4 regions of the Mesorhizobium sp. M1252 genome follow, and region 1 is predicted to be linked to each of the others. Evidence: predicted binding sites of a transcription regulator. Region 1 holds the regulator's gene; each other region holds the start of a gene.
The links. Region 1 encodes PhoB, which activates phosphate uptake and scavenging genes when phosphate is short. Its sites were predicted from a motif close to TGTCATNNANCTGTCAT; they were not measured.
Positions count from the first base shown of each region.

Region 2: a site for PhoB is predicted at 5,129-5,145, ahead of NKH22_RS02815 (bifunctional 2',3'-cyclic-nucleotide 2'-phosphodiesterase/3'-nucleotidase). Genes of this name have one in related genera too.
Region 3: a site for PhoB is predicted at 4,548-4,564, ahead of NKH22_RS19525 (PhoX family protein). Genes of this name have one in related genera too.
Region 4: a site for PhoB is predicted at 2,769-2,785, ahead of NKH22_RS15500 (DUF1045 domain-containing protein). Genes of this name have one in related genera too.

Region 1 covers NZ_JAMYLX010000010.1:190,122-197,899, reverse strand. The annotation lists gene NKH22_RS21135 (substrate-binding domain-containing protein) at 1-523, shown strand, start outside; gene pstC (phosphate ABC transporter permease subunit PstC) at 619-2,079, shown strand; gene pstA (phosphate ABC transporter permease PstA) at 2,076-3,392, shown strand; gene pstB (phosphate ABC transporter ATP-binding protein PstB) at 3,410-4,234, shown strand; gene phoU (phosphate signaling complex protein PhoU) at 4,276-4,980, shown strand; gene phoB (phosphate regulon transcriptional regulator PhoB) at 4,997-5,686, shown strand; gene NKH22_RS21105 (ROK family protein) at 5,717-6,952, opposite strand; gene xylF (D-xylose ABC transporter substrate-binding protein) at 7,220-7,778, shown strand, end outside.
Region 2 covers NZ_JAMYLX010000001.1:556,333-564,110, reverse strand. The annotation lists gene kdsA (3-deoxy-8-phosphooctulonate synthase) at 1-13, opposite strand, end outside; gene NKH22_RS02835 (VOC family protein) at 10-882, opposite strand; gene NKH22_RS02830 (Dabb family protein) at 938-1,228, opposite strand; gene NKH22_RS02825 (hypothetical protein) at 1,343-1,477, opposite strand; gene NKH22_RS02820 (SAM-dependent methyltransferase) at 1,737-2,987, shown strand; gene NKH22_RS02815 (bifunctional 2',3'-cyclic-nucleotide 2'-phosphodiesterase/3'-nucleotidase) at 3,048-5,027, opposite strand; partial or broken gene NKH22_RS02810 (NAD(P)/FAD-dependent oxidoreductase) at 5,169-6,432, opposite strand; gene NKH22_RS02805 (5-formyltetrahydrofolate cyclo-ligase) at 6,614-7,279, shown strand; gene NKH22_RS02800 (hypothetical protein) at 7,335-7,598, opposite strand; partial or broken gene NKH22_RS02795 (Lrp/AsnC ligand binding domain-containing protein) at 7,659-7,778, opposite strand, start outside.
Region 3 covers NZ_JAMYLX010000009.1:163,670-171,447, forward strand. The annotation lists gene NKH22_RS19510 (VOC family protein) at 1-286, shown strand, start outside; gene NKH22_RS19515 (twin-arginine translocation pathway signal) at 367-891, shown strand; gene NKH22_RS19520 (GMC family oxidoreductase) at 943-2,514, shown strand; gene NKH22_RS19525 (PhoX family protein) at 2,579-4,492, opposite strand; gene NKH22_RS19530 (hypothetical protein) at 4,610-5,005, opposite strand; gene urtA (urea ABC transporter substrate-binding protein) at 5,319-6,629, shown strand; gene urtB (urea ABC transporter permease subunit UrtB) at 6,742-7,778, shown strand, end outside.
Region 4 covers NZ_JAMYLX010000007.1:16,143-23,920, forward strand. The annotation lists gene NKH22_RS15485 (ABC transporter permease) at 1-205, shown strand, start outside; gene phnN (phosphonate metabolism protein/1,5-bisphosphokinase (PRPP-forming) PhnN) at 208-837, opposite strand; gene NKH22_RS15495 (alpha-D-ribose 1-methylphosphonate 5-triphosphate diphosphatase) at 834-1,988, opposite strand; gene NKH22_RS15500 (DUF1045 domain-containing protein) at 2,023-2,730, opposite strand; gene iolB (5-deoxy-glucuronate isomerase) at 2,882-3,694, opposite strand; gene NKH22_RS15510 (hypothetical protein) at 3,874-4,122, opposite strand; gene iolE (myo-inosose-2 dehydratase) at 4,132-5,049, opposite strand; gene iolD (3D-(3,5/4)-trihydroxycyclohexane-1,2-dione acylhydrolase (decyclizing)) at 5,195-7,045, opposite strand; gene NKH22_RS15525 (bifunctional 5-dehydro-2-deoxygluconokinase/5-dehydro-2-deoxyphosphogluconate aldolase) at 7,079-7,778, opposite strand, start outside.

The DNA.
Region 1 (7,778 bases):
CTATATCCCGGGTGAGAAGCACGGCACCCGTGAAGTGTTCGAGACCAAGCTGCTCGACGCCGGCTGCGACAAGGCCGCTTTGAAGGCTGCCGGCATCGCCGACGACAAGGAAATCGGCAAGACCTGCATCGCCATCCGCAAAGACGGCAAGGCTGTCGACATTGACGGCGACTACACCGAGACGCTGGCCCGCATCGACTCCAACAAGAGCGGCGTTGGCGTGTTCGGCCTCGCCTTCTACGAGAACAATGCCGACAAGCTGAAGGTCGCTACCGTGGAAGGCATCGTGCCTTCGACGCAGACCATCGCCGATGGCACGTACCCCGTGTCGCGGCCGTTGTTCTTCTACGTCAAGAAGGCGCATCTGGGCGTCGTTCCCGGCCTCAAGGAATATGTCGAGTTCTTCCTTGATGACCAGATGATCGGCCCGGAAAGCCCGCTCGCCCAGTACGGCCTGGTTTCCGCTCCCGACGCCGAACGTCAGGGCCAGCGCGACGCCTTCGCCGCTGGAAAGACAATGTAATCAACGGACGGATCAGGGCGCGGATGAACTCCGCGCCCTGACTTCGCCGCTTGCCGAAACGGCTGCGGCGATCTGAATTTTCCCTGGGGTGGGTTATGTCGTCCTTGCTCGTACTCGCCATAGTCATCGCCATAGGCGTGGTCGCTTTTGTGGTCGGCCGCCAGCGCGCCGCGGCGCAGGATACCGGCAAGGTCAAGCCGCATTCGCGCGCGCATTATCATGGCTGGTGGGCCTTTCTGCTCGCGGTCCTGCCTGCCGTCCTTTTGCTCGCCGTCTGGGATATCGGCTCTTCCTTCTATCTCGACCGGCATATCCATGCCGCTTTGCCCGAGCGCACCGCCGACACAAAGGTGGCCAGCGAAGCGCTCGACGCCAGCCTGGTGAAGAGCCTGGCCAAGGGCCTGCGCCGGCTCGATGGCGATACCGCACTTCCCGCTACTTTCGCCGAATTGCAGCCGCTGCTCGCCGCCAAGGGCGTGGCACTGGCCAGTGACACCCAGGACTATATGATCCCGATCGCGGTCGAGGCGAACCAGGTCCAGGACCGGCTCGGCCTGTTCAGCGCCGTGCTGACCTTCGCGCTGTCGGTCGCCGGCGCCTTCTATGCGCTGAGGCAGATCGCGCCGCGCGCCAGGGCGCGCAACAACGTCGAGAAGCTGATGCTGTGGGGGCTGCTTGCGGCCTCGACCATCGCCATCCTGACCACGGTCGGCATCGTGCTGTCGATGCTGTTCCAGACCATCACCTTCTTCGAGAGCGTGTCGCCGATGAGCTTCTTCTTCGGCACGGTGTGGGATCCGCGTTTCGCCGCCGCCGGTTCCGGCGGCAGCCGGGGTCAGTTCGGCCTGATCCCGCTTCTTGCCGGCACGCTCTACATCGCCGCCGTCGCCCTTCTGGTGGCAGTGCCGGTCGGGCTGATGTCGGCGGTCTACATGTCCGAATATGCCTCGCGCGGTGTGCGCTCGGTGGTCAAGCCGGCGTTGGAACTGCTGGCCGGCATTCCGACCATCGTCTACGGCATCTTCGCCGTTGTCACGCTCGGACCGTTCTTGCGCGACCTGTCGGCGGCACTCACCGGCGGCTCGCCCTTCATCCAGGGCCAGAGCATCTTCACCGCCGGTCTGGTGATGGGCGTCATGCTGATCCCGGTCGTGTCCTCTTTGTCCGACGACATCATCACCGCGGTGCCGCGCGCAATGCGTGACGGCTCGCTCGGCCTCGGTGCCACGCGCTCCGAGACGATCAAGCGGGTGATCCTGCCGGCGGCACTGCCCGGCATCGTCGGCGCCATCCTGTTGACGGCGTCGCGCGCCATCGGCGAGACGATGATCGTCGTGCTGGCGGCGGGCGTCGCCGCCAATCTGACGGCCAATCCGTTCGAGGCGATGACGACCATCACCGTCAAGATTGTCAACCAGCTGACCGGCGATCTCGAGTTCAACTCGCCGCAGACGCTGGTCGCCTTCGCGCTCGGCCTGACGCTGTTCGCGCTGACGCTGGTGATGAACATCGTCGCCCTCTACATCGTGCGCAAGTACCGGGAGCAGTACGAATGACCGACATCCCCCTGGACACGATGGCGGGTGCCGTCGCGCGTCCGCGCCGCGACATCGGGCTGAAGGCGCGCTATGCCGCCGAACGCCGGTTCCGCATCTATGGCGTGATTGCGATCTCGGTGGGCCTGGCGTTCCTGGCCATCATGCTGATCACCATCGTCTCGAAAGGCTACACCGCCTTCTGGCAGACGACGGTGACGCTGCCGGTCACCTTCGACGAGAAGGTGATCGATCCCTCCGGCAAGCGCGCCACCGACCCTACCGTGCTGATCAAGGCGAACTATCCCAAGCTCGCCGAAAACGCGCTGGTGGCCAAGCTCGGCATCGATCCGGCCAACAAGCCGATGATGCTGAAGCTCAAGGGCTTCCTGTCGGAAGGCGCCCGCGTCCAGCTGCGCGACATCGTCTCCGCCGATCCGTCGGTGATCGGCAGGACGCGTGACGTCGACATCCTGGCTGCCGCGAACCTCGACTCGGCCTTCAAGGGTCAGATCGACCTCGGCGTCGATGAAGCGCGCCGCAAGGTGTCCAACCAGCAGATCGACTGGATGAACAAGCTTAAAGCCGACGGCGTGATGGCCGAGCATTTCAACACCGGCCTGTTCACCTATGGCGCCTCCAGCCGGCCCGAAACGTCGGGCATGGGCGTGGCGATCATCGGCTCGTTCTACATGATGGTGATCGTGCTGTTGCTGGCGCTGCCGATCGGCGTCGCCGCCTCGATCTATCTCGAGGAATTCGCCAAGAAGAACCGCTTTACGGACCTGATCGAAGTCAACATCAACAATCTCGCGGCGGTGCCGTCGATCGTCTTCGGTCTGCTTGGCCTTGCCGTGTTCATCAACTTCCTCGGCATGCCGCGCTCGGCTTCCTTCGTCGGCGGCCTGGTGCTGACGCTGATGACGCTGCCGACCATCATCATCGCCACGCGCGCCGCCCTCGCCGCGGTGCCGCCGTCGATCCGCTCGGCGGCCCTAGGTCTCGGCGCCTCCAAGATGCAGATGGTGTTCCATCACATCCTGCCGCTTGCCGCCCCAGGCATCCTTACCGGCACCATCATCGGCCTGGCGCGTGCGCTCGGCGAGACAGCACCGCTGCTCTTGATCGGCATGGTCGCTTTCGTCGCCGATTATCCGACGACGCCTTTCGATCCGGCGACCGCGCTGCCGGTTCAGATCTATATGTGGGCAAACGAGGCTGAGCGCGCTTTTGTCGAGCGCATGTCCGGCGCCATCATCATCCTGCTCGTCTTCCTCATGGCCATGAACATCACCGCGATCGTGCTCCGGCGCCGGTTCGAGCGGCGCTGGTAGAAAAAAGGCAATTTGGTATGAACATCATGACCGAACAGTCCCTTGAGAATGCAGTGGGCGACAAAATGAACGCCAAGTCGAACGAAGTCATCAAGATGCGCGGCGACAAGGTCGGCGTGTTCTATGGCGAGAAGCAGGCGTTGTTCGACGTCAATCTCGACGTCCGCCAGAACCAGGTGACGGCGCTGATCGGCCCGTCCGGCTGCGGCAAGTCGACCTTCCTGCGCTGCCTCAACCGCATGAACGACACCATCGATTCGGCGCGGGTGACCGGCAAGATCACGCTCGATGAAGACGACATCTACGACAAGAACATCGATGTCGTCGAACTGCGCGCACGCGTCGGCATGGTGTTCCAGAAACCCAACCCGTTCCCGAAGTCCATCTACGAGAACGTCGCCTACGGCCCGCGCATCCATGGGCTGGCCAAGCGCAAGTCCGACATGGACCAGATCGTCGAGCAGAGCCTGAAGAAGGCTGCGATCTGGAACGAGGTCAAGGACCGCCTGCAGGAGCCCGGCACCGGCCTGTCCGGCGGCCAGCAGCAGCGCCTGTGCATCGCGCGCGCCATCGCCGTGTCGCCGGAGGTGATCCTGATGGACGAGCCCTGCTCGGCGCTCGATCCGATCGCCACCGCCCGTGTCGAGGAGCTGATCGACGAACTGCGCCAGAACTACACGATCGTCATCGTCACCCACTCGATGCAGCAGGCGGCGCGCGTGTCGCAGCGCACGGCGATGTTCCATCTCGGCTATCTCGTCGAGGAGGGCGCCACCGACAAGATGTTCACCAACCCCGACGACAAGCGCACCCAGGACTACATTACCGGCCGCTTCGGCTGAGCCGTCCGGCGGGTGAATTTTCAGGCACGAGGACCAAGATCATGGGTGAACATACCGTCGCCTCCTTCGATGAAGAGCTCGGGCAGATCAGCAAGCTGATCCGCGACATGGGCGATCTGGCAGGCTCGATGGTCAGCGGCTCGACCAGGGCGCTGCTCAATTCGGACAATGCGCTGGCACAGCGTGTCGTTTCCGACGACGCCATCATGGATGCGCGCCAGCGCGAACTGGACGACCGCGCCATCACGCTGATCGCCAAGCGCCAGCCGATGGCCAACGATCTGCGCGCCGTGGTCGGCTCGATCCGCATGGCCGGCGACCTCGAGCGCATCGGCGATCTCGCCAAGAACATCGCCAAACGCGTCGGCACCGTGGGCTTGAGCGTCACGCCGCGCGACCTCTCGCACTCCATCGATGCCATGGCGCAGCTGGTGCTGATCCAGGTGCAAGGCGTCGTCGAGGAATATGCCGCCACCGATGCGGCAGCTCTTGCAAAACTCAGGAATGACGACGAGCGCATCGACGTCAAATACACGTCCGTGTTTCGTGAGCTCTTGACCTACATGATGGAAGACCCTCGCAACATCACCGCCTGCACGCATCTCTTGTTCTGCGCCAAGAATCTTGAGCGCATCGGCGATCATGTCACCAACATCGCCGAAAATGCGTATTATGTGCTGACCGGCCAGCAATTGCCCGCCAATCGTCCGAAGCAGGACGAGACGGCGATGGCCACGCCGGCCTGATGAGGGTGAACTGCCTATGATCGCGCCACGCATCATGGTCGTGGAGGACGAGGAGCCGCTAGGCGTGCTCCTCCGCTACAACCTCGAATCCGAAGGCTATCAAGTCGAGGTGGTGACACGCGGCGACGAGGCCGAGATCCGCCTGCAGGAAAACGTGCCCGATCTCCTGGTGCTCGACTGGATGGTGCCCGCTGTTTCCGGCATCGAGCTCTGCCGGCGGCTTAGAGTGCGGCCCGAAACCGAGCGGCTGCCGATCATCATGCTGACCGCGCGCGGTGAGGAAAGCGATCGCGTGCGCGGCCTGTCCACCGGCGCCGACGACTATCTGGTCAAGCCATTCTCGACGCCGGAGTTCATGGCGCGCGTGAAGGCGCTGCTGCGCCGGGCCAAGCCGGAAGTGCTGTCCAGCGTGCTCAAGGTCGGCGACATCGTGCTCGACCGCGAGTCGCACCGTGTCTACCGCAAGAAGAGCGAGATCAGGCTCGGACCGACCGAGTTCCGGCTGCTCGAATTCATGATGCGCCATCCCGGCCGCGTGTTCTCGCGCAGCCAACTGCTCGACAATGTCTGGGGCGAGACGATCTATATAGACGAGCGAACCGTCGACGTGCATGTCGGGCGGCTGCGCAAGGCCGTCAACAACGGCCGCATGCCGGATGTCATCCGTACCATTCGCGGCGCCGGCTACGCGATCAGGGAAGACTAGGATCCTGCGCGTCGCGCCGTTGCCGGCCATTCACGCGACATGCTTGCCGGATTTGGGCTGAATACCCGGCGCAAAAATCTCCTGGTCGACGAAGCCGAGCGCGCGCGTGGCACAGCCTTCGCGGATCAGCGGCAGCTCGTTGGGCTCGGTGTCGAAGGAGATCGACTTCGAGTGCTGGCCGCCGGCGGTCTGGGCGATCGCTTCGCGCAATGCCGGTTCGATCAGGTCGAACGCGGCGGCGCTGACGCCGACCATGGCGACGGGGGCCGGGTCGATCAGCGCAAACAGGCTGCCGAGGCCGAAGCCGAGCGCCTCACCGGCCCTGCGATAGGCTTCGCGCTCCGGTCCGTCCGTCTCTCGCGCACGAGCGGCCAGCGCCCGCATATCAGCGTCGCCGATATCGACCGGCTCGGCATCCTCGCCCATCATTTTGGCGCTGCGCCAGATGGCGTAGTTTCCGGCATAGGCTTCCACGCAGCCGCGCCGCCCGCAGCGGCAGAGCGCGCCGCCCGGACGGTGGATCATGTGGCCGAACTCGCCGCCCGAGGAATGGGTGCCGGTGAACAGTTCGCCTTTCAGCACCAGCCCCATGCCGATGCCGTGCGACAAGAGGATCGCGATGAAATTGTCGCGGTAGCGCTCGGGCTGGCGCCATTGCAGGGCCACCGCCATCATATTGCAGTCGTTCTCCATGGTGGCAGGAATGCCGAATTCCGCTTCCAACATGTCGGCGAAGGCAATGTCGGTCAGTGGCGTGATTGGCGACCACAGCATGGCCCGCGCCTGCGAATCGGTGATGCCCTGGATGCCCATGGCAATGCGGGCGATGCTCTGGACATCGAGGTCCGGGTCCGCGAGACGCCGCCCGACGATTGCTACGCATTCGCCGATCAGCTCGTCGCGCGGCATGGTCAGCGTGTCGAGCCGGCGCTGTTCTTCCGCGACCACCTGGCCGGCATAGTCGATGACGGTGACGGAGAGGAAGTTCAGCGACAGCACCACGGTCATGACCGCCGCCGCTTCCGGGTTGAGGCCAAGGCCGACCTGCGGCCGGCCGCGTTTCAGCGAGCCGGTCTCGCCAGGCTTGCCTTCAATCAGGATGCCTTCTTGAATTAGATCAGACGAGATTGCCGATATCGTCGAATGGCTGAGGCCGGTGGTCGCCGCAATCTCGGTCCGCGACGGCTGGCCGGCCCGGCGCACGGCCGAAATCACCATCGCCCGGTTGCGACGGCGCAGATCGTCGTGGCGGATCCCAACCGACATTTGTTTTCCTCCCGGCCTCCTCGCGCCTCATGATAGTGAAGGCGTTCGACGGCACCAGCCAAATATTGGCAGACGCCGGCAGCCCTGTCATTGTTTATTGCGGAGCTCGAAAAAATTCGGCAACGCCATCAGAATCCATCAGAATCGATGTTGACAGTGCCTTATCATTGAACCAGTATTTTTTCGAGGCTCGAAAAAATGGAGCCTCTGTGTGCCGGCCCTCGGGCCAGTTTTGTCGCGCCGCGCGCGGCGCAGGGAGGGTTTATCATGAACAGATTTGCAGCCGCCATGCTGGCGGGCGCCGCCATGTCGCTGACGCTGGTCTCGGTCGCGCAGGCGAAGGACAAGGTCATCGGCGTCTCCTGGTCGAACTTCCAGGAAGAGCGCTGGAAGACGGACGAGGCGGCGATGAAGACGGCGATCGAAGCCGCCGGCGACAAGTACATTTCCGCCGACGCGCAGTCCAATCCCGGCAAGCAGCTGACCGACGTCGAAAGCCTGATCTCACAAGGCGCCAACGCGCTGATCGTCCTGGCGCAGGACGCGTCGGCCATCGGCCCGGCGGTGCAGAAGGCGCTGGACGAAGGCATTCCGGTCGTCGGCTATGACCGCCTGATCGAGAACAAGGACGTCTTCTACCTGACCTTCGACAACAAAGAAGTCGGCCGCATGCAGGCCCGCGAAGTGTTCAAGGCGAAGCCCGAGGGCAACTATGTCTTTATCAAGGGCTCTGGCTCGGATCCGAATGCCGATTTCCTGTTCTCGGGCTCGATGGAAGTGCTCAAGGAAGCCATCGACTCGGGCAAGATCAAGAATGTCGGCGAGG
Region 2 (7,778 bases), on a different contig from region 1:
GCGGCTTGCTCATGGGGTCTCCCGGAAGATGAAAGCCGCGCCCTGTCCGGATGCCGGCTGCACGACGATTTCGTTGCCCGCTATATCGTGCCCGACGGCGTTGTCTGCAAGCAGCCTCGCGACAGCGCCGACACTGCGGACTGAAAAGACAATCGCAGCGAAGCGAACTCTTGTCGGCGCACCGGCCAGAATGTCGAAGCGCGCGGTGAAAGCCGCAGGATCCAGAACGGTCAGACGCGCATTCGGCAGGTCGAAGACCGCGCTGCTCTGCTGCTCCGAGCCAACCACTGTCGAGATCAGGCTGATCTGTGTGGAAGGCACATCGCTGACCGCAACGACTTCGGCAATGCCGGTCACGCCATTGGCATGAGCCTGCAGCGCCGAACGGTCGATTTGAGGGGCGTTGATCCGCTCGCAAGCGAACAGAAAGGCGTCCATCGTCTCGGCGCCGGCGGCGAAAGCCAGTTTGAACGAGGCCATGTCGCTCTTTCCGGCCGTGTCGGTGAAGGCGCGGGAAAAGCTCAGCACGTCTCCCGCCGACAGACCGGCCGAGACAAAGCGCGCATGATCCGCATCGGCATCGTCGGTGGCCAGCACCACGGCGGAAAAGCCCTCATCGCCCAGCCTGGCGCGATAGAGCCGGTCGCGCGCGACAAAGACATTGCCGCCGGCGATCGCACTCGCTGCCAGCTGTTCGTTCCCAACCGCCAGCGGTTCGAGATAGGTGCCGTCGGCAAGGAAGACGCAGCAATTTTCGGTGCCGAAGGGATGAATGCCGGTTGGCGCGACGATGAAGCCAAGCGATGTCAGCCGCGCCCGCGCCACGGCGAGGCTCGCCGTCGGCAGCACCAGATGGTCAAGCGGATGGGTCGTGCTGGTCATGCCGGCGCGGTGTGCATCATTCCCGAAATTGGTTCAAGGCCTCTTGCCGGCCCGATCAGGCCGTCGCCACGATATCGGCCGAATAGCGCAATTCGCGCAAGGGTTTGACCCGGCTGGTCGTCTCGGCATAGAGCGGGTGCGCCTTGTATGCGGCAAGCGCGGCATCATCCTCGAACTCGGCATAGACGACCACGTCGATCGCATCCGACAGCGGATCGACCTTGGTGTTGAGCGTCACCTCGAAGAGGCTTGAATGCGGGATCTTGCCCAGTGTGAGCAAGCCTGTGCGCACGGCCTCGACATCGTCCTTGCGCCGCGCGCTGAAGAAAACGATATGCCGGATCACGCCTGCCTCCACGTTCGATTTGCAGCAAGTTTTGTTTGAGCGGGACCGTCGCGTCAACCGCCACGATGTCGCGCCCGGCAATGCCGGCAGGCGACTTTGCAGAGGTGCAAAAAGCTAGGCTTTGCCGGTGACGTAGCGCACGACGCGCGACATCTCCCTGACCGTCGTGTCGAGATAGCGGCCCTGATTGTAGAGGCCGTCCCAGATCAGGAAAAAGGCGATGGCGACGATGACGATGACATAACGCATGGCTGAAACTAACGTATGTGGCTGTTCGTAACCATAGCGATTTCGCCGAGGGCCGCGCTCTCCCACGGATTCTGGCCTCAGGCCGGCAAGCTGGGCCAGCGCCGCACGAAGCTTGCCTCTTGAAGTTTCGGCCAATGCCATGGAAGATTGTGGCGAAAATTCACGCAGGCTACGGCGTTCGCGCCTGGCGAATGAAAGTGGAGGATGTGGAGGCCGGCAGATCTTGCGCCGCCCCCGCGGAAGTCCAGGGGGGTGTGAGATGGCTGTCAGGGAATACAAAGGCATCGGCGACGCCATCAGGCTGGACGAACTCAATTTCGCCGAGATCGTCAAGGGCCTGCCGGCCAAGGCGCGCATGGTGCTGTCGGCGGCGATGAAATTGCCGCGCGGTTCGCTGAAGGTGAGGATGCCGGATGGCCGGGCGGTGCTTGTCGGCGGCAACGGACCCGGGCCGGATGCCGAGCTGGTGTTGAAGAACTGGCGCCTGCCCGGCCGTGCCTTTTCCGGCGGCACCATCGGCGTTGCCGAATCCTACATGGACGGCGACTGGGAAAGCCCTGATGTAACCAGCTTCCTCGAACTGTTCGTCGTCAACTCGGCCGTTGGGGAACGCATTGCCGGCGGCGCCAACTGGCTCATCAACACGGTCCAGCGCATCCGCCACTGGTTCAACGAAAACACCCGCACCGGCTCGAAGCGCAACATCTCGGCGCATTACGATCTCGGCAACGCCTTCTACAAGCAATGGCTCGATCCCAGCATGACCTATTCGTCGGCGCTCTATGCGACCGGCGCCAACGACCTGGAAAGCGCTCAGGCCGCCAAATACCGCGCGCTGGCCAAGGATACCGGCATCGGCAAGAAGGACCATGTGCTCGAGATCGGCTGCGGCTGGGGCGGTTTTGCCGAATTTGCCGCGCGCGAGATCGGCTGCCGCGTCACCGGCCTGACCATCAGCCGCGAACAGCACGATTTCGCCAAGGCGCGCATCCAGAAGGCGGGACTGTCTGACAAGGTCGACATCAAGCTGCAGGATTACCGAGACGAAACGGGCACTTACGACCGCATCGCCTCGATCGAGATGTTCGAGGCGGTCGGCGAAAAATATTGGCCGGTATTTTTCGGCAAGATGAAGGCGTGCTTGAGGCCCGGCGGCACCGCCGGCCTGCAGATCATCACCATCAACGAGGCCGCCTACGACACCTATCGGGCGAGGCCGGATTTCATCCAGCGCTATGTCTTCCCAGGCGGCATGCTGCCGACGCCGTCGATCCTGAAGACGCTGGGCAGCGACCATGGCCTTGCCCATCTGCGCGAGCGCGTCTTTCCGGACGACTATGCCCGCACGCTTGCCGAATGGCGCAACCGCTTCTGGGCGTCGTGGGAAAAGATCGTCCCGCTCGGCTTCGACGACCGCTTCAAGAAGCTTTGGGAATTTTATCTCCACTATTGCGAAGCCGGCTTTAGAGCCAGCTACATCGACGTGCGCCAAGTGGTCTACAAAGCCTGATCCGAAGCGTGATTGAGCGGGCGTATGCCCGCTCGTTTTCCCTGTTAGCTGCACGTTGCCTCAAAGCAGGATGCGATACTTCGCAAACCCGGATTCGCCCTCGCCGGCCGGCTCGATCTTGAGCGATTTCACTCCCGATATAAAATCCTTCGCTTTGGGGCCGGTCTCGAACACGACGCTGGTGCCGGGCAGCGGCGTGAACGACCAATTGTCGTCGGCCGAGGGATTGATCGTGCCTTCGCTGACGACGTAGCGCACGATCACGTCGCGGTTGGTGTCCGGCGCCTCGTAGATGATCTTCGAGGCATTGATGTCGGGGAAATTGCCGCCACCGCCGGCGCGGTAATTGTTGGTGGCGACGACGAATTTCGCTGCCGGATCAATAGGCTTGCCGTCGAAGCTGAGGCCGACGATGCGGTTCGAGCCGGCATTGGCGACGCCACCCTTGGCATCGTATTTCGGCAGCTGCGACAGGTCTATTCCGTAGCTGACGCCATCGATCACATCGAAATTGTAGGACGGGAATTCGGTGTCGATGAGCGCCTGGTCGGCCTTGCCCGGCTCGATCTTCCTGAAAATGCCGGCCGACATTTCCAGCCATTCCTTCACTTGCGCGCCGGTGATTTCGACGGCGCGCACCGTGTTCGGATAGAGATAGAGGTCGGCGACGTTCTTGATGGCGATGTCGCCCACCGGCACGTCGGTATAGTAGTCGGCGCCGTTGCGCCCGCCGGCCTTGAAGGGTGCTGCCGCCGACAGCAGCGGCACATCCTTCCACTGCGTGCTCTTCAATATGTCCTTGAGGTACCAGCTCTGCGCCTGGTTGACGATCTGCACCGACGGATCGTCGGCGACCAGCGCGAAATAGGAATAGAGCGGCGCCGAGGTCTTGCCGACCGGTCGGCGGACATAGGCAAGTGTCGCCTCATGGTCCGCCTTCAGCGCATCGACGACGCGCTGGTCGTCCGCCACCGTCGGCTTGTTTGCCTTGTCGACGCGCTGGTAGATCGGCCTTGCCTCCGATGTGGCCGAGGCTACGCGCCATTTCGATCCGTCCCGTTCCAGAAGCAGATCGATCAGTCCCATATGCGAGCCCCAGAAACCGCCCATCACGGCGGGCTTGCCCTGCAGCGTGCCTTTCTCGGTGTCGACGCCTTCGAGCGCCCGAAAATCCTTCTTGCCGGGGAAGACGAGATGCTGATGGCCGGTGAACACCGCATCGATGCCTTCGACGCCGGCGACGAAGAAGGAGGCGTTCTCCATGCCGTCGCCCTGCTTGATATCGATGCCGGAATGCGAGAGCGCGATGACGATGTCGGCGCCCTCCTCCTTGATCTGCGGCACCCATGCCCTGGCCGCCTCGACGATGTCGCGCGTCCTGACATTGCCTTCCAGGTTCTTCAGGTCCCAGACCATGATCTGCGGCGGCACAAAGCCGATGATGCCGATCTTGATCGGCTGCTCGGCGCCCGACCCGTCCTTGATCTTCTTGTCGAGGATGACATAGGGCTTGAGGTAGAGCTTGTCGTCGCGCGGTTTGGCGGCAAGCTCGGTGCCGCGGATCAGATTGGCGCAGACGAAGGGGAAATTGGCTCCGGCCAGCACCTTGTCGAGGAACGACAGGCCGTAATTGAACTCGTGATTGCCGAGCGTCGAGCATTCATAGCCCAGCAGGTTCATGCCCTTCATGATCGGATGCAGATCGCCTTCCTTGAGGCCCTTCTCATAGGCGATGTAATCGCCCATCGGATTGCCCTGCAAAAGATCGCCATTGTCGATCAGCATCGCATTGGTGGCTTCCTTGCGCACCGCCGCGATCAGTGAGGCCGTCCGTGACAGGCCCATCGTGTCGTTGGCTTTGTCGGCGTAGTAGTCGTAAGGCAGCACATTCACATGAATGTCGGTGGTCTCCATGATCCTCAGATGCGCCTGATTGGCCTGCGCGCGGGCGGAAAACGGATGGAGCATGATCAGCGCCCCGCTGGCGGCCGTACCGGCAAGAAAACTACGGCGGGAGACGGGGTAATTGAGATGCGGCATTGGTTTTCCTTCCCAGCGACGTGACAAGATCCCAGCCCCGGGCGGAAGCTTCGCGCCGAAAACCGGCCATGTCCATCGGGAAGTCAGTCGATCAGCAAAAGGTGACGGCTGGATGAATATCCTTGGCCGCGGTTGAGAACCTCAGCCCTTGTCATCGTCGCCCTGGGTGATCAGCCGCGCGCTGCGCTGGCCGGTGAAATAGATCCATAGCCAGCTAAGCGACACCGAGAGCCGGTTGCGGAAACCGATCAGGAAGTAGATATGCGCCACGCCCCACAGCCACCAGGCAAGCCATCCCGTGAGCTTGATCGAGCCGAAATCGATCGCGGCTGCCCACTTGCCGATCGTCGCCAGGTCGCCGGCATGTTTGTAGCGGAAAGGCCGCGGCGCGCCATCGCCGGCCAGCCGCGCCCTGATCGTCGCGGCGACATGCTTGCCCTCCTGCTTGGCCGAGGGCGCCACGCCGGGCACCGGTTTGCCGTCCGGCCGCAAGACATGCGCGGTGTCGCCGATGACGAAGATTTCAGGACTGTTCGGCACGGTCAGATCGGGCTCGACCATTACCCTGCCCGCCCGGTCCACCGGCGCGCCCAGCCACTCTCCCGCGGGTGAAGCCGCCACGCCGGCGGCCCACAGGATGGTTCGCGCCGGCAGATGCGTATCGCCAAAGACGACGCCTTCGGCATCGAGGCGCGTGACGGCGCGGCCAAGCTCGACCGTGACGCCCCGCCGCTCCAGCGCCTTGCGCGCATAGTCGGACAGCTTTGGCGCGAAATTGGCTAGGATCCTGTCTCCGGCCTCGACCAGCACCACACGCGCCTCACGCGTGTCGATGTTGCGGAATTCGCCGCGCAGCGTTTCATGCGCGAGTTCGACAATGGTGCCGGCAAGCTCCACGCCGGTCGGGCCGCCGCCGACGATGACCAGTGTCAGCAGTGCCTGGCGCTTGGCCGGATCGGTCGCGCTCGGCCTGCTCGAAGGCGAGCAGGATGCGCCGCCGAATGGTGGTTGCGTCTTCAAGCGTCTTCAGCCCGGGCGCGAAAGGCTCCCATTCGTCGTGGCCGAAATAAGCATGACGCGCGCCGGTGGCGAGCACCAGCGTGTCGTAGGGAACAGAACTGCCGTCCTCAAGCAGCACGCGTTTGCCTGGACGGTCGACGCCGGTGACGTTGCCGAGCAGGGTCGTCACGTCCTCGCGCTTGCGCAGCAGATGACGGATCGGCCAGGCAACTTCCGAGGTCGCCAGCGAGGTGGTCGCCACCTGGTAAAGCAGCGGCTGGAAAAGGTGATGGTTGCGCTTGTCGATCATGGTGATGCGCACGGGTGCGCCGGCCAGCGCCCGGGTGAGTTCGAGACCGCCGAACCCTGCGCCGACGACAACGACATGATGGCTGGTTTCACTCATCGCATTCACCCCTGTTTGTCTCTCTTTATCTAGTGATTTTTGTGCACCGCAACAATGTCGCGGCGCGCTAGACTGCCGCGCGTAAGGCTGCCCAGGACTCGTCGCCGGATGTCGCGAATGCCTATGTCGGCAAGCCTGGACGGGTATAGCCTTGCAGGGGCTGGAACCACGGGAGTGAAGCATGGCCAACGACGATGACAAAGATCGCAAAGGGCGGGCGCAATATTCTTCGCCGCCTTGCTTCATGCACGAACTCGATCCGGAATTTCGCGCGCCATTGACCGACTGGACCGATGTGCGCCGTTGGCGCAAGGCCGAGCGCGAGCGTCTGATCGCGGCACGGTTGGCGGTTTCCGCCGATGCGCGGGTGGCGATGTCGCGGGCTATCGCCGAAGGGCTCGACGCGACCATCGGCGACATTGCCGGCCGCATGGTCAGCCTCTATTGGCCGTTTCGCGGCGAGCCGGACCTGCGGCCGTGGATGGCGTCGATCAACGAACGCGGCGGCCGCACGGCGCTGCCCATCGTGATCGAGAAGGGCCAGCCGCTGATCTTCCGCGCTTATGTGCCTGGCGACCGGCTGGAAAAAGGCGTCTGGAACATCCCTATCCCCGCCGAAGGCGACCCGGTGCTGCCCGACATCGTCATCTCGCCGATCGTCGGCATCGACCCGCGAAACTACCGCCTGGGCTATGGCGGCGGCTTCTTCGACCGCACGCTGGCTGCCATGCCGTTCAAGCCATTGGTCATCGGCGTCGGCTACGAACTGCAGCGCATCCCCACCATCTACCCGCAGCCGCACGACATCCCGATGGACCAACTGGTGACCGAGGTATTAAAAGCCTAGCGTGATGAGATTCAGAGACCCTCCGTGTGATCGCACATATTCATAAATATCACGCTTAGAAAAGATCGCCGTTGGTGTCATTCCCAGGCAACTGAGGAATATCCGCCTTACCGGCATCTTTATACTCGGCCAACAAACGAATGCGGCGATACACACTGAACAGAATTTTCAGCAAGACAAGCGGATCTCCGGTGCGCGCGTGTAGCGCACCTGCAGACGGAAGCTCAATCAATCGGGCCATGTCATTGGCATTGTCGGCGATTATCTTCACCTCTTCAGCGGCTTTTCTAGTATCCACTTTATTTGATTTTACGCACAATTCCGTGCACTCCGCTACTCAGTTCCTAAGCCTCTCCGCTTCTTCTCCATCGCCGCGCGATCAACAATCGCGCAAGGCAAAGGACGAACTGATCTTCATCACGTGCGGCATAACAGACAGCCACTTCTTGTGGATGCGTTGATAGCCCACGAGGTGCTTCGCCGCGATGCGCAGGACGTA
Region 3 (7,778 bases), on a different contig from region 1:
ATTCACGCTGATTTACCTTGCCAACGCCGAAACGGGGTTCGAGCTCGAACTCACCGTGAACAAGGGCCGCACCGAGCCTTATGGGCTTGGCGACGGTTACGGCCATCTGGCGGTCTCGGTGTCCGATCTCGACAGCGAACACGACCGGATCGGCGCGCTCGGCCTCAACCCCAAGAAGATCGTCGAATTCAACCGCGACGGATCGCTGATCGCCCGCTTTTTCTTCATCGAGGACCCCGACGGCTACAAGATCGAGGTTCTGCAGCGTGGAGGGCGCTTCCAGTAGGGGATTATCAGCCGCATTCAGCCGCGCGGCGCCAGCAACGGCGCTGTTCAAAGGCGCAAACAGCAAGCAGGGAGGAACAAATGGTCACGATCTATGACGCGAGGCTCTCACGTCGTGAACTTCTCAAACGCGGCGGCATCGGCGCGTTGCTCGTCATTTCCGGCAGCGCCGTCATCAGCCCTGAAAATGCCTGGGGGCTCGAGACATCGGCGCTCAAGCCCGAAACCATGGCGACGCTGATCCAGATGGCGCGCGACATCTATCCGCACGATCAGGTGCCCGACAAATACTACGCCATCGCCGTAAAAGGGCATGATGAGCAGGCCGGCAAGGACGCTGCCTACAAGGCGATGATCGAAGACGGCATCGCCGACCTCGACAAGAAGTCGGGCGAGGGCGGCTATCGCGGCCTCGGCTGGGAGGAGCAGCGCGTTGCCGTGCTGCAGCAGATCGAGGCGACGCCGTTCTTCCAGTCCATCCGCGGCGGCCTCGTCGTCAGCCTCTACAACCAGCAGGAGGTGTGGCCGATCTTCGGCTACGAGGGCGAATCCTACTCCAAGGGCGGCTACATCGCGCGCGGTTTCGACGACATAGAGTGGCTCTGAGCCCTTCCGTCGTTCTGAAACCCGGCAAACAGGAATTCATGGGAGGAAACCATGGCAGCTTCATTTGATCTCAACAACGACGGCGTGGTCGTGATCATCGGCTCCGGCGCCGGCGGCGGCACGCTCGGCAACGAACTCGCCCAGAAAGGCGTCGATGTCGTCATCCTCGAGGCCGGCGCGCGCCACGAATACGAGGATTTCATCAATGATGAGTGGGGTTCCTTCAGCCAACTCGCCTGGACGGACAAGCGCACGACGTCCGGCGACTGGCGGGTGTCGAAGGATTTCCCCAATTTGCCGGCCTGGATAGTCAAATCGGTCGGCGGCTCGACCACGCACTGGGCCGGCGCCTCGCTGCGCTTCCAGGAGCATGAGTTCAAGACGCTCTCGACCTACGGCAAGCTGGAAGGCGCCAACCTGCTGGACTGGCCGGTCACATTGGCCGAGATGGAGCCGTACTACGCCAAGGCGGAAGCCAAGATGGGCGTCACCGGCACCAATGGCTGGCCGCGGCTGCCCGGCAACAACAATTTCAAGGTGCTCAAGGCCGGCGCCGACAAGCTCGGCTACAAGGAATGTCATACCGGCAACATGGCAATCAATTCGGTCGAGCGTGATGACCGGAACTCCTGCCAACAGACCGGCTTCTGCTTCCAGGGCTGCAAATGGGGCGCCAAATGGTCGACGCTCTATACCGAGATCCCCAAGGGCGAGGCCTCCGGCCATCTCGAAGTCCGGCCGAATGCCATGGCGATCAAGATCAACCACGACGCCTCAGGCAAGGTGACCGGCGTCGTCTATGCCGACAAGGACGGCAAGCTGCAGGAACAGAAGGCCCGCATTGTCGCCGTCGCCGGCAACTCGATCGAAAGCCCGCGCCTGCTGCTGAACTCCGAGTCAGCGAAGTTTCCGCAAGGGCTTGCCAATTCGTCGGGGCAGGTCGGCAAGAACTACATGCGCCACACCACCGGTTCGGTCTACGCCATTTTCGACCAACCGGTGCACATGTATCGCGGCACCACCATGGCCGGCATTATCCGCGACGAGGCGCGGCACGATCCCTCACGCGGCTTTGTCGGCGGCTATGAATTCGAGACGCTGTCGCTCGGCTTGCCCTTCATGGCCGCCTTCCTCAACCCCGGCGGCTGGGGCCGTTCATTCACCACCGCGCTCGACCACTATGATCACATGGCTGGCCTGTGGATCGTCGGCGAGGACATGCCGCGCGCGGAAAACCGCATCACGCTGCACAAGGACGAGAAGGACGCGCACGGCATGCCGATCGCCGACGTGCATTTCGATGATCATCCCAACGACACGGCGATGCGCAACCATGCCTACAAGCAGGCCACAGCGCTTTACGATGCGGTCGGCGCGACGCGCTCCTTCCCGACGCCGCCCTATCCCTCAACCCACAATCTCGGCACAAACCGGATGAGCGAAAAGGCGGAAGACGGCGTCGTCAACAAGCACGGCCAGGCGCACGACATCAAAAACCTGTTCGTGTCGGACGGCAGCCAGTTCACCACCGGTGCGGCTGAAAATCCGACGCTGACGATCGTGTCGCTGGCTATCCGCCAGGCCGAATACATCGCTTCGCAAATGTCGGCCAAGACGATCTGAGCCGTCCTCCCGGATCGCTACGCGGAACGCGCATGGCGCGTTCCGCCTTTTTCACTAGGACTCACTATGCGCCGACCGGCTGTCCGTCCCTGCGGCGGATGGCGACGACGGACGGTCGCGGCAGCTGGCCATCCCTGAAGTCGGGCCACAGCGTCTGCGCCTTGTCGAGCGTCTCTGCATCTTCCGCAGGGTGCTGCACCGACAGGAACAAAGTCGTGCCGTCCGGCGTGAAGCATGGGCCGGTCGCTTCGGCGCCATGCGGGCAGGTGAACAGCAGCTTCGGCAGGCCGCGCGCCGCACCTTCGGTGTCGACGCCATAGACGCCGTCCGGCAGGTCGAAATCATTGGCGCCGTCCGTCGCCACCCACAGCCGCCCCGCCGGGTCGAAGGTGATGTTGTCGGGGCAGACGAACCAGCCATTGTCCGACGTGTCCGGATGAAAAGTGGCGCCGACCTTGGCATCTTTCGGGTTGCCGCAGAGCACGAACAGGTCCCAGGCATACTTTTCCGCCGTGTGGTCGGCATCCGCGCCGCGGCCGCCGGGCGGGATCAGTTCGACAATATGGCCCCAGAGATTTTCCGGCCGCGTGTTGGCCGGATTGACCTTTGACTGGTCGCGCTTCTTGTTCTTGGTCATCACCGCATAGACGCGGCCGGTCACCGGATTGGTCTCGATGTCCTCGGGCCGGTCCATCGGCGTGGCGCCGAGCGCATCTGCCGCAAACCGCGTCTTCAACAGCACCTCGGCCTGGTCGGCAAAACCGTTCTCGACGGTAAGCTTGCCCTGGCCGTGCACCAACGGCAGCCACGTCATCGAGCCATCGGCATCGAAGCGGGCGACCGACAGCACGCCATCGTCGAGCAGATCGGCGCCGAAGGCCGGGTTGGCCTTGTCATAGGCCTTGGCCGAGACGAAGCGGTACATATATTCGAAATAGTCGTCGTCACCCATATAGACGACAACGCGGCCGTCCTTGTTGAGGACCACGGTCGAGGCCTCATGCGACATGCGGCCAAGTGCCGTGCGCTTCACCGGCCTGGACTGAGGATCGTAAGGGTCGATCTCGACCACCCAGTCGAAGCGGTTGGCCTCGTTCGGTTCCTTGTCGAGGTTGAAGCGGTCATGGAAGCGGCCGCGGCCATAGATGTCGGAGCCGTCGAAGCCGTAACGGTCGAGCAGGTCGGCAGTCGTCGCCTTTTTCGGGTCGCCGCCGAAAATGTCGGACACGCCTTCCTCGCAGGTCAGCACCGTACCCCAGGGGGTGAAACCGCCGCTGCAATTATAGCTGGTGCCGAGCACTTTCGTGCCAGTCGGGTCGGCCGAGGTTTTCATCAGCGCATGGCCGGCAACCGGTCCGGAAACGGTCATTTCGGTGTTGGCGGTGATGCGGCGGTTGAGCGGACTGTCCGCCACGGTTTCCCACTTGCCGTCCTTCAATTGCACCTCGAGGATCGAATGGCCCATCGCGGCCATGCCGAGATTGACCTGTTCCCTGGTCATCGTCTTGCCGGCATCGCCCTCGGTCATCCCCGGAAACATCACATTGGGCGAGATGTATTCGTTGTTGACGCAGAGCAGGCCATGATCGGAATTCACCGTGCCCTTGGGCAGCGGCATGAAGGCGATGTAGTCGCAATTGTAGCCGAAGCGCTTTTCCTGTTCCTCCGCCGCGACCTTGTTGCCGTCGAATTCGGCGAGGCCGGCTGCAAGCGGGTCGCCCCAGCGCGCGACGATGGTCGTCTCATAGCCTTCGGCGGCGGCATGGGTCTTGTCGTAGACCCGCTTCAGCTCGGGAAAGCCGAGCGTCGACTGCGCTGCGGCGGCATGCGTTTCGCCGGCAAACAAGGAGCCGACAAAGCTGCCGCCGGCAATCAGCGCGCCGGAGGCGAGGCTGCCTTTCAAAAGAGACCGGCGCGAGACGCGCTCGGCAATGATTTCGCGGATGACGGGGGAGGATGAAGACGGTGTATTGGCCATGGTGTCTGCCTCTCAGGGTGGATGTTACGGCGCACCGTTGCCCTAGTCTGCTTAGGCAACATTCACATGACATAAGAGGAAGGTTTTGCCGCAACTGGGCGCGGCACTACGCATCGCTCAGCCCTTGGTGCAGGTCGAGGCGGTGAAGGCGCCGTCGGGCTGCTTCAGAATGATGTCGAATGACGGGGCGGTCTCGCCGTCCAGTGTTGCCTGTGTCATGGAGACGGAGTTGCCACCGGTGGTATAGCCGCCCAGCGGCCCGAGCCAGGTGATCTCGCCATTGGCGTTCATCTGATAGTTGTAGCCTTGCAGCGCCGTTCCGAACGTCACCGGGCCGGTATAGACATTGCCCTTGATGGTGATGTCGCCGAGGTTGAGGAAGGCGCCGAGCAAATAGACCTCGCAATGATAGGTGCCGTCAGGAAGTTTGCCCTCGCTGAAATCGGCGCGCGCGGCGCCGCTCGTTGCCATCAGCAGCAGGATGCAGGAAATGCGTGAGATGCGAGATGTCATGACGTCTCTCTTTTGAAGGGCGAGCTTGCCCTATTTTTGCGCGGTGCCGCAACATTGTTCGCCCGGAACCCACGGCCGGAGATCAAAAACTAGGCATTTGTCTCTATTGGGCGAAAATTAGGCAAAAGTGGTGTGCGCTGCGCAAATTTGCCTCAATCAATTTTTACCGGCTGCCTTTTTGTTTCTCCAGGCTAATATACCAACCGGCTGATAACGCTCGGCTATTCCATCTTTGTGAGCGGCGCCTTCGCGTTTGGCACGGCAGTTGCTTTGCATTGTCGCGGTGCAATCAAACAGCTTGGGAGTCTTCGGTATGAGGGGTAATTTCTCCACAATAACAAAAATGTTTTCGGCGGGCGTGATCGCCGCCGGCCTGTCGATGTCGTCTCCGGCCAAGGCCGCCGAAGACACGATCAAGGTCGGCATTCTGCATTCGCTATCGGGGACCATGGCGATTTCGGAGACGACGCTGAAAGACGCCATGCTGATGCTCATCGAAGAGCAGAATGCCAAGGGCGGTCTGCTCGGCAAGAAGCTCGAGGCGGTCGTTGTCGATCCGGCCTCCAACTGGCCGCTCTTTGCCGAAAAGGCGCGCGAGCTGATCTCGAAGGACAAGGTCGCCGCCGTGTTCGGCTGCTGGACCTCGGTGTCGCGCAAATCGGTGTTGCCGGTGTTCTCGGAACTCGACAACATCCTGTTCTACCCCGTCCAGTATGAGGGCGAGGAAAGCGAGCGCAACGTGTTCTACACCGGCGCCGCCCCGAACCAGCAGGCGATTCCTGCCGTCGATTATCTCATGAGCGAGGACGGTGGCTCGGTGAAGCGCTGGGTGCTGGAAGGCACCGACTACGTCTATCCCCGAACCACCAACAAAATCCTCGAGGCCTATCTGAAGGCCAAGGGCGTCGCCGCCGAAGACATCATGGTCAACTACACGCCGTTCGGCTTCTCCGACTGGCAGACCGAAGTCTCCGCAATCAAGAAATTCGGCTCGGCCGGCAAGAAGACCGCCGTCGTCTCGACCGTCAATGGCGACGCCAACGTTCCGTTCTACAAGGAACTCGGCAACCAGGGCATCAAGGCCGAGGACATCCCGGTCATGGCCTTTTCGGTCGGTGAGGAAGAACTGGCCGGTCTCGATACCGCGCCGCTGGTCGGCCATCTCGCTGCCTGGAACTATTTCGAGAGCGTCGACACACCCGAAAACAAGAAGTTCATCGCCGACTGGCACAAGTTCATCAAGAATGACAAGCGCACCACCAACGACCCGATGGAAGCTCACTATATCGGCTTCAACATGTGGCTGAAGGCGGTCGAAAAGGCTGGCACCACCGATCCCGACAAGGTCATCGACGCCATGGTCGGCGTGTCCGTGCCGAACCTCACCGGCGGCTATTCGACCATGATGCCGAACCATCACATCACCAAGCCGGTGCTGATCGGCGAGATCCAGGCCGACGGCCAGTTCGAGACCGTGTCGCAGACGCCCGGCCTCGTGATGGGCGACGAATGGTCCGACTATCTGCCCGATTCCAAGGACCTGATTTCGGATTGGCGCGCGCCTCTGTCCTGCGGCAACTTCAACGTTGCCACCGGCAAATGCGGCGGCAAGGGCACGAACTGATCCCTCCCGGGACTGACCGATCGTGGACGCGTCCACGATCGGTACCGCCAAGCGTCCGGGCGCTTCAGCCCGCCCGGACGCGGAATTTCCCCACAGAAGAGTATCTGAACGGATGATCCTGTTGCGCACTCTCGGCCTCATGCTGGTGTTCCTGGTGGCAAGCCTATTGCCGTCGAACGCAGCCGAAGCCGATCTGCGCGCCATCGTCGCCAAATTCGCCACGGGCACGGGCTTTGCCGCCACTGAGGCTGTGGTGCGCGAACTTGCCGCCACCGGCGATCCGCTGGTTGAACGGCCGCTTGCAGCCCTCGCCGAAGGCAATCTCTACATTCGTAAAGCCGATTCAGCCGTCTTCGTCGGCAGTGAGGCCGCCGACAGCGTCACGCTGCTCGACCCGCTGAGCGGCGAGAAAGCCGGCGACGCCGCCAAGGCCGACATCACCAAGATCAAGGTCAACAACACGCTGCGCCGTGTCATCCGAGATGCGCTGGGAACGCTGACGTTGCGCGCGAGAGATCCTTCTGTTCGCATCGCCGCCGCCGACACCATGTTCAAGACCCCCGATGCCGCCAATATCGAGCCGCTCGATGCAGCCATCGCCGCCGAGACCGACGCCAAGGTCAAGGCATTGTTCGAACAGGCGCGCGCGGCATCGGTGCTGGTCTCCGATAAGCCGGAGGCCGACAAGCTTGCCGCCATTGCCCTGATCGGCGCGCGCGGCGACCGCGACGCGGTCTCGCTGCTCACCGCGGTCGAGGCCAATGCGCAAGGCGCGGTCAAGGATGCCGCGACGGCGGCAATCGCCAGCATCAATTCGAGCCTGGCGCTGTGGGATGCCGGCCAGAACATATGGTACGGCATCTCGCTTGGCTCGGTGCTGCTGCTGGCCGCCATCGGCCTCGCCATCACCTTCGGCGTCATGGGCGTCATCAACATGGCGCATGGCGAGATGGTGATGCTCGGCGCCTACACCACCTTCGTCGTCCAGCAGGTGATCCGAACATCATTCCCCGGCCTGTTCGACTGGTCGCTGGTGATCGCGCTGCCGCTCGCCTTCCTGGTTGCCGCTTCCGTCGGCCTGATCATCGAGCGCGGCGTCATCCGTTTCCTCTACGGCCGGCCGCTGGAAACGCTGCTCGCAACCTGGGG
Region 4 (7,778 bases), on a different contig from region 1:
CTCGCTGGTCGGCGTCATCCTGGGCACCGTGCTGCTGCAGGAGTTGCAGAACCTGGTCAATCTGCTCGGCATCCCGTCCTCGCTCAACTTCGCGGTGATGGGCGGCGTGATCCTGATCGGCGTGCTGGTCGACCAGCAATGGGGCGTGTTCCGCGCAAGGCGGCTGATGCTCGATGCCAGCCGGAAGACTGTCGCGGCGGAGTAGCGCTACATCACGCCGGATATATCCGAGAAGGCCATCGCCTTGCGCAGCACCTCGGCGAAGCGTTCTCCGGCGGCTTCGCGCTGGCCGCCATTGTCGATCGAGGTGACGCCGGAGCCGGACAAAGCGATATTGGCGCTGCGGGCGAGCCGAGCCAGCACTTCGCCGCGCGATTCGCGGCCGCGCTGGGCGAGACGCTCGGCGAGGATTTCCGGCGAGGCGGTGATCTCGACGACAGCCAGATTGGCATAGCGCTCCCGCAGCACCGGGATGACTGCGCGCGAGACATTGGCGACCGCGACATAGCCGTTGGCGATGGACCAGTCGACATCGGCCGGAATGCCGTAGCGTAGGCCGTGCGCCTCCCAGGAAATGGCGAAGGCGCCGTCGGCCTCGGCTTCGACAAAGGCCGCGTCGGCCAGCGTGTCGTGATCCTCGCTTGCCGCATCGCTCGGCCTGGTGATGACCCGGCGGACGAACTCCAGCCTCGTCTCGTCGGCAAACAAGGTGCGGGCATAACCGATTACCGTATCCTTGCCGGCGCCACTCGGGCCGACGACGGCGACGAAGACGCCGTTGCGGACCGGAAAGGCCTCGCTGCTGAGTTCGCGCTCGATCGACGCCGAGACCATCAGGCGACCCGCCGCCCTTGGCGCCAGACGGTGCGCACGACCGGCACATGATCGTCGAGGCGCACCCGCACGAGGTCGGCGCGGCGGCCCTGTTCGATGACGCCGCGGTCGTTTAGGCCGATCGCCTCGGCCGGATTCTTCGACACCATCGCAACCGCCTGCGTTAGGGAAATGCCCTCGACGACGTCGCCGAGGAAGAAGGCCGACTGGATCAGGCTGAAGGGAATGTAGTCGGACGACAATATGTCGAGCAGGCCGTCGCCGGCCAGCGTGCGGGCCGAGACGTTGCCCGAATGCGAGGAGCCGCGCATGACGTTGGGCGCGCCCATCAGCACGCCGAGCCCGGCATCCTTCGAGGCCTTGGCGGCTTCCAGCGTGGTCGGGAATTCCGCGACGCGCACGCCTTGTTCGATCGCCTCGTCGACATGGCCTGATGTGGCGTCGTCATGGCTCGCCAGCACGATGCCCCGCTCGTTGCAGGCGGCTGATATCGCCACCCGGTTCGGTCCCGAATTCTTCGCTGATTCCGACATCCGCTTTTCGCAGAACAATTGGAAGTCGCGATCGGTCAGCTTCAGCTTGCGCTGATAGTAATGGGCGTAGGTCTCGAGATTGACGAACTGGCGCTGTCCCGGCGCATGGTCCATCAGCGACGCCAGTTTGACCCGCTGGTCGCCATCGAAATTGGCGAAAGCCCGCAAGCAATCCGGCGCCGAGACCTCACAGCGCAGGTGCAGGAAATGGTCGGCCCGCAACCGGTCTTTCGCGACGCTGTCCTCGATCGCGTCGGCGAGCTTGCGAATATCGTCGGAGGTAAGATCCGCGTCCTCGTCCATGCCGACGCGCAGCGCGTCGAGCACAGTGGTGATCCCGGCGGTGGCCACCTGCGCGTCATGGGCGAGCACGGCGGCGATCGGGTTCCAGCGCACCTTCGGGCGCGGCGCATAGTGGCCTTCGAGATGGTCAGTGTGCAGCTCGACCAGGCCGGGAATGATGTAGTCGCCGCCCATGTCCTCGCCGCCCATGTTCCCGCCGGTGTGGGCGGTGCCGGCGTCGATGCCGGAAATAAAACCGTCGCGCAGCACGAGCGACCCTTCGACGATCTCGTCGGCAAGCACGATGCGGGCGTTGTGGAGAACAGTTTCGGCGGTCATTCAGGCAGTCCTTGCTTACTCGGACGAATTGCGGTCAGGCGGTTTTTCGGGCAGCGCGGCGGCCGAGCGCATGATGCGAAAGCACCATGAACGGAGCGCCCGGTTCGGTTTCGACGAACAGCGTCAGCGCATCCACCAGCACCGGCTGCTGCAGCACATCGCCGAACAGGCTGTCAATTGCCGCGCGCAGACGTTGGCTTTCCTGCGGCCCGGCCCGGCCGGACAGTGTCATGTGGAAGCGAAAGGCCTCGAACACGTAGGGGTAGCCCCACTGACAGAGATTGCGGAACTCGGCGGGGTTCAGCGAATCCGGGCTGCGGCGCTCGATCTCGGCCTCGGTGAGCGGCGCGCGAAAACGGTCGAAGCTAAGCACGACATCGTCGGCGAAACGGTTGAGCGGCGGCAGCGGGCGTTCCGGCACCAAAGCGAAGAAACCATCGATCTGGCTGACGACCAGGCGCGGGATGGTGACCGTCGGCGTTGCTTCGGCAAAGGCGTCCAGCGCCGCGCGCAGCGAGCTTTCGGTTTCGTTGGCCGCCAACCGGAAGGGCGCTTTCAGCGTCGCATGAAAACCGTAGCGCCGCGCCGATGCGGTGTGAAAAGCGACTTCGGCCGCCGACAGCTCGCCCACCGCCTCGACCGGCCTGGTGGCGGCGCCAAAGGGGTCGCGACCCAGCCAGTTGGCGGCGATCCGCGCCAGCGGCTCGTCCTGCATCGGGGTGAAATAGATGGCGTAGCGCATCGAAAATCCTCGTCAGCCCGCTGCCATAGGTGATTTCCATGACGGATTGACGAAGCTTATGCGGGTTTTCGAAGGCAAATCGACCCCGCAGGTCCTTAGCCGACGATTTTTCGCTGCTGGACCAACAGCTTCCGCCGCAAGCGAAGGCCGATCAGGCTTTCATCAGCCACTCGTGCTCGGGCGCGTTGTGGAACTTCCACGTCCGCTTCGGCCCGGCCATGACGTTAAGGTAATAGAGGTCGTAGCCGTGACAGGCCGCGCACGGATGATAGCCCTTGGGCACCAGCACGACATCGCCGTCCTCGATCGCCATCGCCTCGTCCAGTTCGCGGGCGCCCGACTTGTCGGCGTCGGTGTAGACCCGCTGGAAGGCAAAGCCCTGCGGCGGGTTGAGGCGGTGGTAATAGGTTTCCTCAAGATAGGATTCGGCAGGCAGATTGTCCTGGTCGTGCTTGTGCGGCGGGTAGCTCGATGTGTGGCCGCCGGGCGTGATGACCTCGACCACCAGCAGCGAGTCGGCGGGCCTGCCCTCGGGCAATATGTTGGTGACGTAGCGCGTGTTGGTGCCTTTGCCCCGAGTCTCCTGGCCGAGGTCGTCGGGTGCGATGACGCGAACGGGCAAGCCGCCGCCCAGGCCCGGCGCCGAGCAGACCGCGAGTTCGAGATCGGTGTCGGCGGTGACCGACCAGTCCGAACCCTCCGGGATATAGACCGACCACGGCTTGCCCTCGAAGGGCGACATGCGCTCGCCGAGCAGGCAGAGTTCCCGGCCGCCGGCCTTTGCCGTGCCCTTGCCGGTGACGAACACCAGGCAGACTTCGCGATCCTGCGTCTTGCCGGATGCGGTCTCGCCCGGCTTCAGCCGGTGCAGGTCGAAGCCGACATAGGTCCATCCGGCGCTGTTGGGCGTGACATGCGCGACGCGGCCATGGCCCTTGTCGGCTTTGACGAGCAGTTTCGACATGTTTTGTCTCCTATCGCAAGTCTTCGAGGTCGGCCTCTCAACTTCGTCATCCTAGAGCGAAGCTCCGTCGCGAAGACCCTAGGATGACGAAGCGAGGGACGTTCCGGCCAATCACCGACGTAGGCGATACGCCAGGTGTCGAGTGTCCGACCCGCAAGCCCTTCCGAGCCACGGCCGCTTCATTCCTTCGGTTCGGCGTCCGCCTTCGCTTCGCCGGTCTTCGGTCGATCAGGCGCAGCCTTGCTCTCCTCCACCGGCTTGTAAAGGTAGAAGAACTGCCAGACGGCGTAGGCGGCAAAGCCGAGCGCAATGATGCCCCAGAATGGGGTGCCGGAGGCGAATTCTATTCCGGCCCAGATCACGCAGACGGCGACAACGGCAACGCGCCGCCACAGCGGCCGGAAGAACGGGTGCTCGTAATCCTTCATCGGACCGGCTTACGCATTGGGAAAGCCTTGCGTCTCGACCGTGTAGCCGGCCGCCGTCATCACCCGCATCAGCTCCTTGTAACCCACTTGGGCCATCTTCAGCGGCGGGTTCTTTTTCGGGTCCTGCTCGGCCTCGACGACGAACCAGCCTTCATAGCCATGGTCGGCGAAGCGCTGCACGATGGCGCCGAAATCGAGCGAACCGTCGCCAGGCACCGTGAAGGCACCGAGCGCCACGGCGTCGAGAAAGGACTGCTTTGTGCGGTCGAGCCCGTCGATCACGCCCATGCGCACATCCTTCACATGGACATGGCTGATCCGCTTGTGGTGGTTGTCGATGGCGCGCAGCACGTCGCCGCCGGCAAAGGCGAGATGCCCTGCATCGAGCAGCAACGGAATGCCTTCGCCGGAATGGCGCATGAAGGCATCGAGCTCCGGCTCAGTCTCGACCACTGCCGCCATGTGATGGTGATAGGACAGCGGCATGCCTTGCTCGGCGCACCATTCGCCGAATTCGGTGAGGCGCCTGGCATAGGCCCTCATCTCGTCGTTCGACAGTTTCGGCTTGGTGGCGAGAGGCCTGGAGCGATCGCCCTGGATCGAGCGGCCGACCTCGCCATAGACGATGCAAGGCGCATTCACCGCCTTGAACAGGTCGATCATCGGCTGGATGCGATCCTTGTTCCTGCCCATGTCCTCATCGACCAGCGTGCCGGAGAACCAGCCGCCGCACAGCGTCACGTCGGCCTGCTTCAGGATCGGCAGCATGATTTCGGGGTCGTTTGGAAAACGCCGGCCCATTTCCATGCCGGTGAAACCTGCCGAGCGCGACTGGCGCAGGCACTCTTCCAGCGAGACGTCGTCGCTGAGTTCGGCAAGATCGTCGTTCCACCACGCAATGGGGGACATGCCCAGTTTGGCTTTCAAGTTTTAGCTCCGGTTTCTTGTTCACCCTCCCCCTTGTGGGGAGGGTCGCTGCGAAGCAGCGGGGTGGGGTGCGGCGCGAGCCCCCCACCCGGACCTTCGGTCCGACCTCCCCACAAGGGGGAGGTAGGGGGCGGGTGCATGTACATCAATCGCCGACTGTCTGCATCTGCCGCTTTTCGTCATAGGCCTTGCGGGCTGCGTTGACCTGCGGCCGTGCGGAGACTTCCGGCACCGCGACATCCCACCAATGGCCGCCGGCATCGGTGGAAATCAGCGGGTCGGTGTCGATGACCAGCACGGTGGTGCGGTCGTTGGTTTTCGACTTTTGCAGCGCAGTCTCCAGGCCGGTGATCGACGGCACTTTCTCGGCAATAGCGCCCATGCTGGCCGCATGCGCGGCGAAGTCGATGTCGGGCAGGATCTCGTGGCGCGCGTCCTTCAGGAGGTTGTTGAAGTTGGCGCCGCCGGTGGCCATCTGCAGCCGGTTGATGCAGCCATAACCCCTGTTGTCGAGCACCACGATGGTCAGCTTCAGGCCAAGCATCACCGACGTGGCGATTTCGGAATTCATCATGAGGTAGGAGCCGTCCCCGACCATGACGACGACCTCCTGGTCGGGCTTGGCCATCTTGGCGCCGAGCCCGCCGGCAATCTCGTAGCCCATGGTCGAGAAGCCATATTCGCCATGGTACGAGCCGGGCGCGCCTGCCTGCCAGAGCTTGTGCAACTCGCCCGGCAGGCCGCCCGACGCGTTCAGCAAGGTCACGCCGGACCCCAGCGCGCGCTGCACGGCGCCGATCACCTGCGCGTCCGACGGGAAGGCGGCGTTGGTCGACGCCGTCACCTTGGAGGCTTCGGCCTGCCAAGCCTTCTTGCCTTGGTTCGCATTGTCGGTCCATGTCGCCGGTGCTTTCCAGTTCCCCAGCGCAGCACCGAGTTCGGCGAGCCCTTCGGCCGCATCGGCGACCAGCGGCAGCGCGCGGTGCTTGCCGGCGTCGAAAGGCTGCACGTTGAGCCCGATGATGGTCTTGCCGGAGTTCTTGAACAGCGCCCACGAGCCGGTGGTGAAATCCTGCAGGCGGGTGCCGATGGCGAGCACGACATCGGCTTCTTCCGCCAGCCGGTTGGCCGCGGACGTGCCGGTGACGCCGACCGCCGCCATGTTGAGCGGATGTGTGTCGGGCAGCGAGGACTTGCCGCCTTGCGTCTCGCAGACCGGAATGCCGGCGCTCTCGGCGAATTTCGCCAGTTCATCCGAAGCCTGCGAATACAGCACGCCGCCGCCGGCGATGATCAGCGGTTTTTTCGCACCCTTCAGCGCGGTGACCGCCGCCGCCAATTCATGCCGGTCCGGACGCGGCCGGCGCTGGTGCCAGACGCGCTCGGCGAAAAAGCTCTCGGGATAGTCATAGGCCTCGGCCTGCACGTCCTGGCAGAGCGACAGCGTCACCGGGCCGCATTCCGCCGGATCGGTCAGCACCTGCATGGTCCGCGCCAATGCCGGGATGATCTGCTCGGGACGGGTGATGCGGTCGAAATAGCGCGACACCGGACGGAAGCAGTCATTGACCGTCGCGGTGCCGTCGGAAAAGTCCTCGGCCTGCTGCAGCACCGGATCGGGGATGCGGTTGGCGAAGACATCGCCCGGCAAAAACAGGACGGGCAACCTGTTTACGTGGGCGAGCGCCGCCGCCGTCACCATGTTGAGCGCACCGGGGCCGATCGAAGAGGTCGCGGCCATGAAGCGGCGGCGGAAATTGGCCTTGCCATACGCGATCGCCGCATGCGCCATCGCCTGCTCATTGTGGGCGCGGAAGGTCGGCAATTCGTCGCGCAGCTGGTACAGCGCCTCGCCGATGCCGGCGACATTGCCGTGACCGAAGATCGCCCACACACCGCCGAAGATGGGCACTCTTCTGCCGTCGATCTCGGTCATCTGCTTGCTCAGAAAGCGGGTCAGCGCCTGCGCCGTCGTCAGGCGGATTGTCTTGCTCATGGTGTTTTCCTCCGCAGTCCTCTTGCCGCGCCTTTATGCTGCTTTACGGCCATGCGCGGCAAGCCACGCTTCGGTCAACTGTTCGAAGCGCGCGGCCATGTCGGCGATAGCCTCGTCATCCGCCATCTTGCCCGCCAGCCATTGTTCGGCGGCGTGGACGAAGATGGTGCGGCCGACGGCAAAGCCCTTGACGATCGGCGCCTTGGCGGTGGCGGCAAAGGCCGCTTCCAGTTCGTCCTGCGGCGCTTCGAGACCCAGCAGCACGACGCCACGACACCAAGGATCATGCTTCAGGATCACCGCTTCGATCTTGGCCCAGGCGCCGGCCGACGCCTGCGGTTCGAGCTTCCACCAGTCCGGCTTGATGCCAAGAGCATAGAGTTCTTCCAGGGCGCGCGGGATCGTCGTGTCATCGAGCTTGCCGTGCTTGCCGGCGATGATCTCGACCAGAAGCTCCCGGCCGACCTTCCGCGCGGCTTCGAACAGCGAGCGCAGCTTCTGCTGCTGCTCTTCCTTGAGCGCTGCCGGATCGTCGGGGTGATAGAAGCACAGGCATTTGATGCAGTGGTCGACCGGCCATTCCACCAGTTGCGAGCCGATGTCCTGCGAGAACTCGAAGCGCAGCGGCCGCGAGCCCGGCAGTTCGACGGGACGGCCGAGCCAGGCAAAGGGGTGGCGGGCGAATTCGAACATTGCTTCGCGGCCATGCTTCTCGTCGATCAGCATGCCATAG